Regions from separate parts of the Acidovorax sp. GW821-FHT09A11 genome, predicted to be linked through region 1. Evidence: predicted binding sites of a transcription regulator. Region 1 holds the regulator's gene; the other holds the start of a gene.
What was found. The regulator sigma-54, encoded in region 1, starts transcription at its own class of promoters, with help from an activator protein. The targets are predictions, from matches to a motif close to TGGCANGNAANCTGCTTT.
Positions count from the first base shown of each region.

Region 2: the regulator sigma-54 is predicted to act here: its motif matches at 3,274-3,291, upstream of nirB (nitrite reductase large subunit NirB).

Region 1 is NZ_JBWKPS010000007.1:218,461-224,304, reverse strand. Features, by position in the region: gene AC07PV_RS19015 (thiol:disulfide interchange protein DsbA/DsbL) at 1-494, shown strand, start outside; gene lptA (lipopolysaccharide transport periplasmic protein LptA) at 705-1,361, shown strand; gene lptB (LPS export ABC transporter ATP-binding protein) at 1,358-2,143, shown strand; gene AC07PV_RS19000 (RNA polymerase factor sigma-54) at 2,400-3,989, shown strand; gene AC07PV_RS18995 (acyl-CoA thioesterase) at 4,081-4,563, shown strand; gene AC07PV_RS18990 (THUMP domain-containing class I SAM-dependent RNA methyltransferase) at 4,560-5,844, shown strand, end outside.
Region 2 is NZ_JBWKPS010000002.1:83,076-88,919, reverse strand. Features, by position in the region: gene pheT (phenylalanine--tRNA ligase subunit beta) at 1-983, shown strand, start outside; gene AC07PV_RS04375 (integration host factor subunit alpha) at 1,007-1,333, shown strand; gene AC07PV_RS04370 (MerR family transcriptional regulator) at 1,431-1,865, shown strand; tRNA gene AC07PV_RS04365 (tRNA-Pro) at 1,896-1,972, shown strand; gene AC07PV_RS04360 (single-stranded DNA-binding protein) at 2,218-2,517, shown strand; gene AC07PV_RS04355 (hypothetical protein) at 2,698-2,901, opposite strand; gene nirB (nitrite reductase large subunit NirB) at 3,524-5,844, shown strand, end outside.

The DNA of each region.
Region 1 (5,844 bases):
AGGTCGATGTGATCGAATTCTTCTGGTACAGCTGCCCCCACTGCCACGCCTTCGAGCCCACGCTCGACGCATGGGTGAAGAGCGCCCCCAAGGACATGAGCATCCGCCGCATGCCCGTGGCCTTCAATGCCAGCTTCGTGCCGCAGCAAAAGCTCTACTACACGCTCGAAGGCATGGGCAAGCTCGACGCGCTGCACGCCAAGGTGTTCCGCGCCATCCATGTGGAAAAGCAGAAGCTGGCCAAGGACGACGAAATCCTGGCCTGGGTGACCCAGCAGGGGGTCGATGCCGCCAAGTTCAAGGAGGTCTACGGCTCCTTCACCGTGTCCAACCAGGTGCGCCGTGCGTCGCAGCTGCAGGACGCGTATGGCGTGGAAGGCGTGCCTTCCATGGGCGTGGCCGGCAAGTACTACACCGATGGCACCATGGCCGGCAACATGCAGAACGTGCTGCAGGTGGTGGAGCACCTGGCCGCCACGGCGAAAAAGGGGTGACGCCTCCTTGAAGGAAGCGTGGCCCTCGTGAGCCGCCTTCCTGCCAAGGGGAACGCACCCGGCGGCCCGGCAGCGCCGGCTCCACGGGTGCAGGCGTCGGCTTCCAAGCGCCGACGGCCTCGGATGTCCCAAGAAGAAGCCCGCGGATGCGGGCTTTTTTCATGGCGCGCGCCGTGGGGTGGCTACAATGACCTGCAAGATTCGTGCCCTATGAACTACCGCATCCTCCCCCACCTCCTGCTTGTCGCCCTGGCCTGCCATCTGGGCGCGGCGCACGCCGAAAAGGCCGACCGCGCCAAGCCCATGAACATCGAGGCCGACGCCTTGCGACACGATGAGCTCAAGCAGACCAGCGTGTTCTCGGGCCGCGTGGTCATGACCAAGGGCTCCATCGTGCTGCGCGGCGCGCGGCTGGACGTGCGCCAGGACGCCGACGGCTACCAGTACGGCGTGGTCACGGCCGAGGCGGGCAAGCGGGCCTTCTTCCGCCAGAAGCGCGATACCGTGGCCGGCGCGCCGGACGAGTTCATCGAAGGCGAGAGCGAAGTCATCGAGTACGACGGCAAGGCCGACAACGTGCGCTTCATCACCCGCGCCGAACTGCGCCGCTACCGCGGGGCGGTCCTCAGCGACGAGATCACCGGCGCCGTGATCGTCTACAACAACCTCACCGATGTGTTCACCGTGGACGGCAAGCGCACCCCCGCGACCAATGCGGCGGGCGATGCGCCCGCGCCCGGCAGCCGGGTGCGGGCGGTGCTCGCGCCCAAGGACCCGCCCGCCGGTACCGCCGCGCCGGAGGCCGCGCCCCCGGCATCGGCGCCGGTGCTGCGCCCCAGCAACAGCCTTGGCGGCGGCTCCAAGTGAGCGCGCAGCCCGTCAGCCCCGGTCCTGACACCCAGGCGGGCAGCCGCCTGGAGGTGCAGCACCTGGCCAAGTCGTATGGCAGCCGCAAGGTCGTCAAGGATGTGTCGCTGGTCGTGCAAAAGGGCGAGGTCGTGGGCCTGCTGGGGCCCAACGGCGCGGGCAAGACCACCTCGTTCTACATGATCGTGGGCCTGGTGCGCAGCGACGCGGGCGACATCCGCATCGACGGCCATTCGGTGGCCCACATGCCCATCCACCGCCGCTCGCGGCTGGGGCTGTCCTACCTGCCGCAGGAAGCCTCCATCTTCCGCAAGCTCACGGTCGAAGAGAACGTGCGCGCGGTGCTGGAGCTGCAGCGCGCGGACGACGACGGCAAGCCGCTGTCGCGCGAGGCCATCGAAGAGCGTCTCACGGCCTTGCTCCAGGAGCTGCGCGTGGACCACCTGCGGGCCTCGCCCGCCATGGCCCTGTCGGGCGGCGAGCGCCGCCGCGTCGAGATCGCCCGCGCGCTGGCCACGCAGCCGCGCTTCATCCTGCTGGACGAGCCCTTTGCGGGCATCGACCCCATCGCCGTGATCGAGATCCAGCGCATCATCGGTTTTCTCAAGGCGCGCGGCATCGGCGTGCTCATCACCGACCACAACGTGCGCGAGACGCTGGGCATCTGCGACCACGCCTTCATCATCAGCGATGGCCAGGTGCTGGCCCAGGGCACGCCGTCCGAGATCGTGGACAACGCCGAAGTGCGCCGGGTGTACCTGGGCGAACATTTCCGCATGTAGACATGGCCTCCACGCTTGTCACTTCGTGTACTGCGCTGCCCCCCGAGGGGGCCTTCGCGCCTTGGGGCGGCCCGGCGGCGCGGTACGGTGCCCCCACGCTCCCCGCTGCGCGTGGTTCGCTGCCCCCCGAGGGGGCGTTCGCGCCTTGGGGCGGCCCGGCGGCGCGGTACGGTACCCCCACGCTCCCCGCTGCGCGTGGTTCGCTGCCCCCCGAGGGGGCGTTCGCGCCTTGGGGCGGCCCGGCGGCGCTCAATCAATGAAACCTGGACTCTCGCTGCGCGTCTCGCAGCATCTTGCATTGACCCCCCAGCTTCAGCAGTCCATCCGGCTGCTGCAGTTGTCCACGCTGGAACTCTCGCAGGAAGTCGAGCAGATGCTTGACGAAAACCCGTTCCTCGAACGCAACGCCGACGAGGCGCCGCGCGAGGAGTTTGGCCTGGAAGCCGCCGATACGCCGGCCCAGGCCGACGACTACAGCGCGGATGATGCTATTTTTTCAGGAGCTACCAGCGCAAGCAGTACCAGCGCTGAGGCTCAAAATGATGCTGAAACTCCGAGCGCGGGCGCCGACGAGCCCGACTGGAGCGGCGACGGCACGGTGGAGATGGCGCCCAACGACGCCGAGTGGGGCGGCGACGCCCCCGCCCGCAACCGCAACGACGCCGAAGGCGACGAGGCCGACGCCACCGAGCTGGCCCGCACGCACGAATCGCTGACCGCCTTTTTGCACCGACAGGCGCTGGCGCTGCGCCTGTCCGAGATCGACCGCGCCGCGCTGCGCTTCCTGATCGAATCGCTCAACGACGACGGCTACCTGGAGGATCCGCTCGAAGAGCTGGCCATCAGCCTGGCCGGGCCCGACGACCTGGAGCAGATCGAGGAACTGGTGCACCGCTTCACCGTGGCACAGCGGCTGCTGCAGAGCCTGGAGCCCGTGGGCGTGGGCGCGCGCGGCCTGGCCGAGTGCCTGACGCTGCAGCTCAAGGCGCTGGCCGCCGACGAGGACAGCGACATCGACCCCGACACCGTGCAGACCGCGCTGCGCGTGTGCCAGCAGCCGCTGGAGATGCTGGCGCGGCGCGACGTGCGCCGCCTCACGCAGGCCTGCGGCGACAGCGAGGAGCGCACCCGCGCCGCCATGGCGCTGATCGCCCGGCTGGAGCCGCGCCCGGGGCGCCGCTTCGCCGACGTGGAGCGCAACATCATCATCCCCGACGTGATCGTGCGCAAGGCCGGGCGCGCCAATGGCCGCGACGGGCAGCACAACTTCATCGTGCAGCTCAACCCCGACGTGATGCCGCGCCTGCGCGTGCACGACATCTATGCCGGCGCCCTGCGCGGCCACAAGGGCGGCGAGGGCCACCAGGGCATGCAGCAGCGCCTGCAGGAGGCGCGCTGGTTCATCAAGAACATCCAGCAGCGCTTTGACACCATCCTGCGCGTCTCGCGCGCCATCGTGGAGCGGCAGAAGAACTTCTTCACCCACGGCGAACTCGCCATGCGCCCGCTGGTGCTGCGCGACATCGCCGACGAGCTGGGCCTGCACGAGTCCACCATCAGCCGCGTGACCACGGCCAAGTACATGGCCACGCCCATCGGCACCTACGAGCTCAAGTACTTCTTCGGCTCGGGCCTGGGCACCGAGACCGGCGGCAATGCGTCGAGCACCGCCGTGCGCGCCCTCATCAAGCAGTTCGTGGCCGCCGAGAGCCCGACCAAGCCGCTGTCCGACAGCCAGATCGCCGAGATGCTCAAGGAGCAGGGCATCGAGTGCGCGCGCCGCACCGTCGCCAAGTACCGCGAGGCGCTCAAGATCGCGCCGGCGAATCTGCGCAAGGCGCTGTAGGCGCCTTGCGAGCGCGTGCACGGCGCATGCGCCTGGTGGCCCGTTTTTCCGCTCCGTTGCCGTCTTTCCCTCTCACTTCGCCACCCCGTCCATGGCCCGCATCGTCTTCGACCTTCCCGCGCACTTCGGTTTCGCCACCGAAATGCAGATCTACATCAGCCACGTCAACCAGGGCGGGCACCTGGACAACGCGCAGCTGCTGAGCCTCGTGTCCGAGGCCCGGGTGCGGTTTTTCCAGTCACTCGGCTACCCCGAGGCCGACGTGGGCGGGCTGTCCATCGTGGTCGGAGACATCGTGGCGCAGTACAAGTCCGAGGGGTTCCACGGCGAGACCATGCGCGTGGAGATGGCGCCTGCGGACTTCAACCGCTATGGGTTCGACCTGGTCTTTTGCATGACCGAGAAGACCTCGGGCCGCGAGGTGGCGCGCGGCAAGATCGGCATCGTTTTCATCGGCAAGGCCGGCCGCAAGGTGGCGCCGATCCCGGACTCCATCCGCCAGTTGCTGCTGGCCCGTGCCGGCACGCCGGATTCACACGCACTTTCCGAGCGCGTATCCTCACCATCGTCATGAACCAACTCCAACTTTTTCTCCCCTGCGCCGCCGGTGTGGAGGGCTTCCTGGCCGACGAGGTGCATGGCATCACCGGCCTCACGGGGCAGGATCTGCTGGTGGGCCGGGGCGGCGTGCTGCTGCGCGCCTCGTGGCGCGACGCGCTGCTGCTGAACCTGCACAGCCGCCTGGCCCAGCGCGTGCTGGTGCAGCTGGCGCACCGCCCGTACCGCTCCGAGAACGACCTCTACGCCGCCGCCAGCGACGTGGCCTGGGAAATCTGGTTCACCACGCGCCAGACCTTCAAGGTCGAGGTGACCGCCCAGCACAGCCCGCTGCAGAGCCTCAATTTCGCGGGGCTCAAGGTCAAGGACGCGGTGGCCGACCGCTTTCGCGCCAAGAGCGGCGTGCGCCCCGACGTGAACACGCAGTGGCCCGACGTGCGCATCCACCTGCACCTGACCACCGACGAAGCCACCATCTACATCGACACCTCGGGCGAGCCGCTGTTCAAGCGCGGCTGGCGCGAGGACAAGGGCGACGCCCCGCTGAAGGAGACCCTGGCCGCTGCCATGATCGCCGCCAGCGGCTGGGACCCCCACGGCGACAACCCCCAGCCGCTGTACGACCCCTGCTGCGGCAGCGGCACCATCGCCATCGAGGCCGCGCAGATCGCCTGCCGCATTCCGGCGGGCAGGCTGCGCCGCTTTGCGTTCGAGAAACTGCTGCCCTACCAGGCCCATGTCTGGTCTGCTATTAAAAATGAAGCTGAAGGCGCAATACAGACAAGCGCTGTACCTATTTTCGGCAGTGACGTCGCCTTCCGGATGGTGGATTTCGCCGAGCGCAATGCCGAGCGCGCCGGCGTGGCGGGCGCCGTGCAGCTGCGCGGAGGCGATGCGCTGCAGCGCATGCCGCCGTGCGAGCAGCCCGGCGTGATGCTCCTGAACCCCCCGTACGGCGAACGCATCGCCGCGGCCGGTGCCGCGGGCCGCAATGCCAGCGAGCGCGCGGCCGACCGTGCCCAGGGCCTGGCCGTGGGCCGTGAAGAAGCCCATACCGACGATGGCGGCGAGTTCTTCAGCCAGCTGGCCGCGCACTGGAAGAAGAACTACAGCGGCTGGACGGCCTGGATGCTCACGCCCGACCTCAAGCTGCCCGGCAAGATGCGCCTGAAGGAGTCGCGCCGCGTGCCGATGTGGAACGGCCCCATCGAATGCCGCATGTTCCGCTTCGACATGATCAAGGGCGCGGTGCGCGACCGCGGTGCCAAGGCGCCGCCCCAGGCGCCCGATGCCGGCG
Region 2 (5,844 bases), on a different contig from region 1:
TCACCCCCAAGCTGCCGGCCGAGGCCACGCGCAGCCCGTTCGCCGTGCGCCGTACGCTGGCGGGCCTGGGTTACCAGGAAACCATCAACTTCAGCTTCGTGGAAGAGCGCTGGGAGCGGGAGCTGGCGGCCAACGCGCAGCCCATCAAGCTGCTCAACCCCATCGCCAGCCAGATGAGCGCGATGCGCTCGAGCCTGCTGGGCTCTCTGCTGCAGGTGCTCAAGTTCAACCTGGATCGCCGCGCCGAGCGCGTGCGCGTGTTCGAGCTGGGCCGTGTGTTCCTGCGGGATGCCAGCGTGGCCAACAGCGACACCACGGTGGAAGGCTTTCACCAGCCCATGCGCGTGGCCGGTCTGGCTTATGGACCCAACGATGCGCTCCAGTGGGGCCGCAAGGAGCAGTCGATCGACTTCTTCGATGTGAAGGGCGATCTCGAGGCCTTGCTGGCGCCGCTGCGAGCCACGTTCGAGCCGGCCGTCCATCCTGCGATGCACCCCGGCCGTTGCGCGCGGGTGCTCCTCAACGGGCGGGCCGTGGGTTTCGTGGGCGAGCTGCACCCGCAGTGGCGCCAATCGTGGGAGCTCCCGCAAGCGCCGGTGATGTTTGAACTCGAACTGGATGCCGTATTGCAGCGTGCAGTGCCCCAATTCAAGTCCGTGGCCAAGCACCAGTCCGTCGAACGTGATCTGGCGGTGGTGGTCGCTGAGCGGGTCACCCATGCCGAGGTCATGGCGGCGGTCCAGCAAGCGGTGCCCGGCGCAATGCTGCGTTCGGCCGTGCTGTTCGATGTGTACCGGCCCAAGGCGCTGCGTGCGGGCGAAGAGGCACCCGCCGGTGGCCTGGCTCCCGGGGATAAGAGCCTGGCGGTGCGCCTGACTCTGGGCAGCGACGAGGCGACGCTCACCGAGGCCGAGATCGATGCCGCTGTTCAAGCGGTGGTGGGGCAATTGGCCCAGCGCATGGGCGCACGGCTGCGTGTCTGATGATGTTCAAGGGAGCTGACGCCATGATCGAATTCGCCGTCGAAAGCCTGGAAACGCCAGCGCTGACCAAGGCACAACTGGCCGATCTGCTGTTTGACCAGATTGGCTTGAACAAGCGCGAGTCCAAGGACATGATCGACGCATTCTTCGACCTGATCTCGCAGAGCCTGGTGGAGGGCAAGGATGTGAAGTTATCGGGTTTCGGCAACTTCCAGATTCGCACCAAGGCACCACGGCCCGGGCGCAACCCGCGCACGGGCGAGGCCATTCCGATCAAGGCACGCCGCGTGGTGACGTTTCACGCCAGCAGCAAACTCAAGGAACAGATCCAGACGGCTGCCGGATCGTGAATTTGTGCCGTTTTTGTGACCAGAATGTTGCCGATGACTGGCGGTCCGTGCGCGTCTGCAGTACGCTAGCTGGCTGACCGGTTTGAATCCACCACCCATGGGCACCCCCCTTCCTTCGATCCCCGCCAAGCGCTACTTCACGATTGGTGAGGTCGCGGAGCTTTGTGGCGTCAAGCCCCACGTATTGCGTTACTGGGAGCAGGAGTTCACTCAACTGCGCCCCATGAAGCGGCGTGGCAACCGGCGCTACTACCAGCATCATGAAGTGCTCATGATCCGCCGCATCCGGGATCTGCTGTATGACCAGGGGTTCACCATCAGTGGCGCGCGCAATCGCCTGCAGGAGCTTGCGCATCCCGCCCGCGATGAGGCAGGGGCCGACGGCGCGATGAACGGGTTTGATTCCGAGATGCCCAGCATGCTGGTGGACAGCGCACGCGATCTTTCCATCGATGCGATGGGCATCACGCTGGACTCCAATGCGGTGCGCAAAGAATTATTTGAAATTCGGGCGCTACTTTCTCTGGGTTGACCTTTTTTCTGCATATAATCTAAGTCTTGTCGGCGTGTAGCGCAGCCTGGTAGCGCACTTGCATGGGGTGCAAGGGGTCGCGAGTTCGAATCCCGCCACGCCGACCATTGTTAGCAAAAGCCCAGAACCGAAAGGTTCTGGGCTTTTTTGCTTGGTCGCGGAAAAACATGCCACACGGCCTGGGGTGAAATGAAAGGCGGCTTGCTGCTGCGTGCTGTGCAGGCATGGTGGCGATACCGAGCCCCCGCTGATCAGCAGGCTCCCTGTCGAGGTAGTGCTGACATGTGGTCAGCCCGTGTTGCGGTTGCCCCCGCCAAAACCAAAGTAGCGGCTCGCCCCGCAAAGGACTCTCATGATCGATGGACTGGTGGCCGGCAGGCTGTATGGCGAGGCCGAGCGGCGTACTGACAAGGCCGGGAAGCCTTTTACCGTCTCCAAGGTGCGAGCAAGCACCGCGGATGGCGAGACGCTGTTCGTCAACGTGATTGCATTTGAGGCAGGGGTCTGCGCCTCCATGCACGCCCTGCGCGATGGAGACTCTGTGGCGCTGGCGGGAAGCATCACGCCAAGAGTCTGGACGGACAAGCAGGGAAACACGCGGCCCGCGCTGGACATGGTCGCGCACCGCCTGCTCACGCTGCACGGCGAATAAAAAACAAGGCGATGCAAAACTGATCCTGCGACTCGCGCTCGCCACGGCGTGACGTGCCAACGGGCGGTGCAAGAGGAGAGGGTGGGCGAGTCCAGCCGCCTGCCTGGGCGGTGCTTGCGACGGATACCCTGCCGCGCACGAAACAGCATTGAAAACGTGGCTGCTGCCAGGTCGCAGCGATCAGGTTGGTTTTTGGGGTGCTGGCTGGTCCTGCGCGAATCCCAGTGCCTTGAGTTCTTCTTCGCTCAGGTGCAGTTCCGTCAGCTCGGGTTGCCGCGCTTCGACCGTGCGCCTGCGTTCATAGTTGGTGGGCGGCCCTTTTTCCACTTGCCGGCGGTCCTTTCCGCTGCGCCTGTCCGCGCTGCCTCTGCGTTCCACGCTCATGTTGGTAGTCCTCATATAGGAAAAAAAAGCTCTGGGATTCCTGCCCTGGCTGGCCATCCTTTCAGGAGCACTGAACAGGTGTCCTGACCGGCCGGACTGCATCGTCTCAGTCTGCATGAGGCGGGCACGTTTGAAAAAGAAAGAATGGCAACAAACCAGCACACGGCACGCCTTCCAGGTATCAGAACTCCTGGCTGTCCCTGGGGCATTCCGACGCGGTCTGCCTGCGGCAATTTGTCCCAACCTGAGGCGATGCCCTGATTTGGTGATGGTTTGCACCGCATTGATGCGACTCCGTGCCGGCCGGGTCGCTGATGCCAACCCGCTTGCCCGCTCCTGGCGAGCGCGATGTGGCCGCAGGGGTTGAAAGGGCGGCATGGATATTGCGATCTACCGTTGCATGTCTGCCGGTAAAGCTGCCGTCGGACCGACCAACACCCTCCGCTAATGATGGCGGAACCCCCGGACGAGCGAGGCTATGAGCCTCTCGTGGGGTCGTTCCAATCCACACCCGTGCCGTTGCGGAGGGTGAGGTGCACTGGTTGCCTCCCTCGGGGCTGCCGATGCACAGCATCCCTGCACTTGCCCTCCGGGCGGCCCGGTCCATTGCAGGATCACTAGCATGAAAATCGTTCTCATCGGCCACGGCATGGTCGGCCACAAGTTCCTCGAAAGCCTGGCCGAGACCGGCATGACCGGCGTCGAGGTCACCGTGCTGTGCGAGGAGCCACGCCCCGCCTACGACCGGGTGCACCTCTCCGCCTTCTTCAGCGGCACCACGGCCGAGCAACTCTCCCTGGTCGAGCCCGGCTTCTTCGAGCGCACCGGCTTCACCCTGCGCCTGGCGGCGCGGGCCGCTTCGGTGGACCGCCGCATTCGCACCGTGACCACGGTCGACGGCGAGGTGCTGCACTATGACAAGCTGGTGCTGGCCACTGGCTCCAACCCCTTCGTGCCCCAGGTGCCGGGGCGCGACCGCGACCACTGCTTCGTCTACCGCACCATCGAAGACCTGGAGGCCATGCAGGCCTCGGGCGCCAAATCCAAGACCGGCGTGGTTGTGGGCGGCGGTCTGCTGGGTCTGGAATGCGCCAAGGCGCTGCGCGACATGGGCCTGGAAACCCATGTGGTCGAGTTCGCCCCGCGCCTCATGGCCGTGCAGGTGGACGAGGGCGGCGGCCGCGTGCTGCGCGCCAAGATCGAGGAGCTGGGCGTGCAGGTACACACCGGCCGCAACACTCAGGAGATCACCAATGGCGCCCGTGCGCGCCACCGGATGGTGTTTGCCGACGGGACCTGGCTGGAGACGGACATGATCGTCTTCTCCGCCGGCATCCGCCCGCGCGACGAGCTGGCGCGCCAGAGCCTGCTGGCCGTCGGCCCGCGCGGTGGCGTGGCCATCGACAGCGCCTGCCGTACCAGCGACCACGACGTCTACGCCATCGGCGAATGCGCCTCGTGGAACGAGCAGACCTTCGGCCTGGTGGCACCCGGCTACGACATGGCCCGTGTGGCCGCCCGCCACATCGCAGGCGAGACCGACGCCGCCTTCGTCGGCGCCGACATGAGCACCAAGCTCAAGCTCATGGGCGTGGACGTGGCCAGCATCGGCGACGCCCATGCGAAAACGCCCCACAGCCGCACCTGCCAGTATGTGGACGAGCGCCGCCAAGTCTACAAGAAGATCGTCATCAGCGAAGACGGCAAGCAACTGCTGGGCGCCGTGCTGATTGGCGATGCCACCGAATACGGCACGCTGCTGCAGATGGCCCTGAACGGCATCACGCTGCCCGAGGACCCCGAGTTCCTGATCTTCCCGTCCAGCGATGGCAAGGCCAAACCCGGCCTGGGCGTGGATGCCCTGCCCGACACGGCACAGATCTGCTCGTGCAACAACGTCACCAAGGCCGGCATCTGCGAAGCCGTGGGCAATGGCGCCTGCACCATCGCAGAGATGAAGGCCTGCACCAAGGCCGGTGCCACCTGCGGCGGCTGCGTGCCCCTGGTCACCCAGGTCATGAAAGCCGAGATGGCGCGCCGCGGCATGGCCGTGAACAACCACATCTGCGAGCACTTCGCGTACTCGCGCCAGGAGATCTACCACCTGGTGCGCGTGGGCAACATCAGGAGCTTCGCGGAGTTGCTGGCCCAGCATGGCAAGGGCATGGGCTGCGACATCTGCAAGCCGGTGGCGGCCAGCGTGTTCGCCTCGTGCTGGAACGAGTTCGTGCTCAAGAAGGAGCTGGCCGGCCTGCAGGACAGCAATGACTACTACCTGGGCAACATCCAGAAGGACGGCACCTACTCGGTGGTGCCGCGCATGCCCGGTGGCGAGGTCACGCCCGACGGCCTGATCGCCGTGGGCCAGGTGGCCAAAAAGTACGGCCTGTACACCAAGGTCACCGGCGGTGCGCGGGTGGACATGTTCGGGGCGCGCCTGGAGCAACTGCCCCTGATCTGGGAAGAGCTGATCACCGCCGGGTTCGAGTCCGGCCATGCCTACGGCAAGTCGCTGCGCACGGTCAAGAGCTGCGTGGGCTCGACCTGGTGCCGCTATGGCGTGGGCGACAGCGTGGGCCTGGCCGTGGAGCTGGAGAACCGCTACAAGGGCCTGCGTGCTCCGCACAAGATCAAGTTCGGCGTCTCGGGCTGCACGCGCGAATGCGCCGAGGCGCAGGGCAAGGACATCGGCATCATCGCCACCGAAAAGGGCTGGAACCTCTACATCTGCGGCAACGGCGGCATGAAGCCGCGCCATGCCGAGCTGTTCGCGTCCGACCTGTCCAAGGAAGACCTGGTGCGCATGATCGACCGGGTGCTGATGTTCTACGTGCGCACGGCCGACCGGCTGCAGCGCACCAGCACCTGGCGCGAGAACCTCGAAGGTGGCCTCGACTACCTCAAGGACGTGCTGCAAAAGGACAGCCTGGGTCTGTGCGCCGA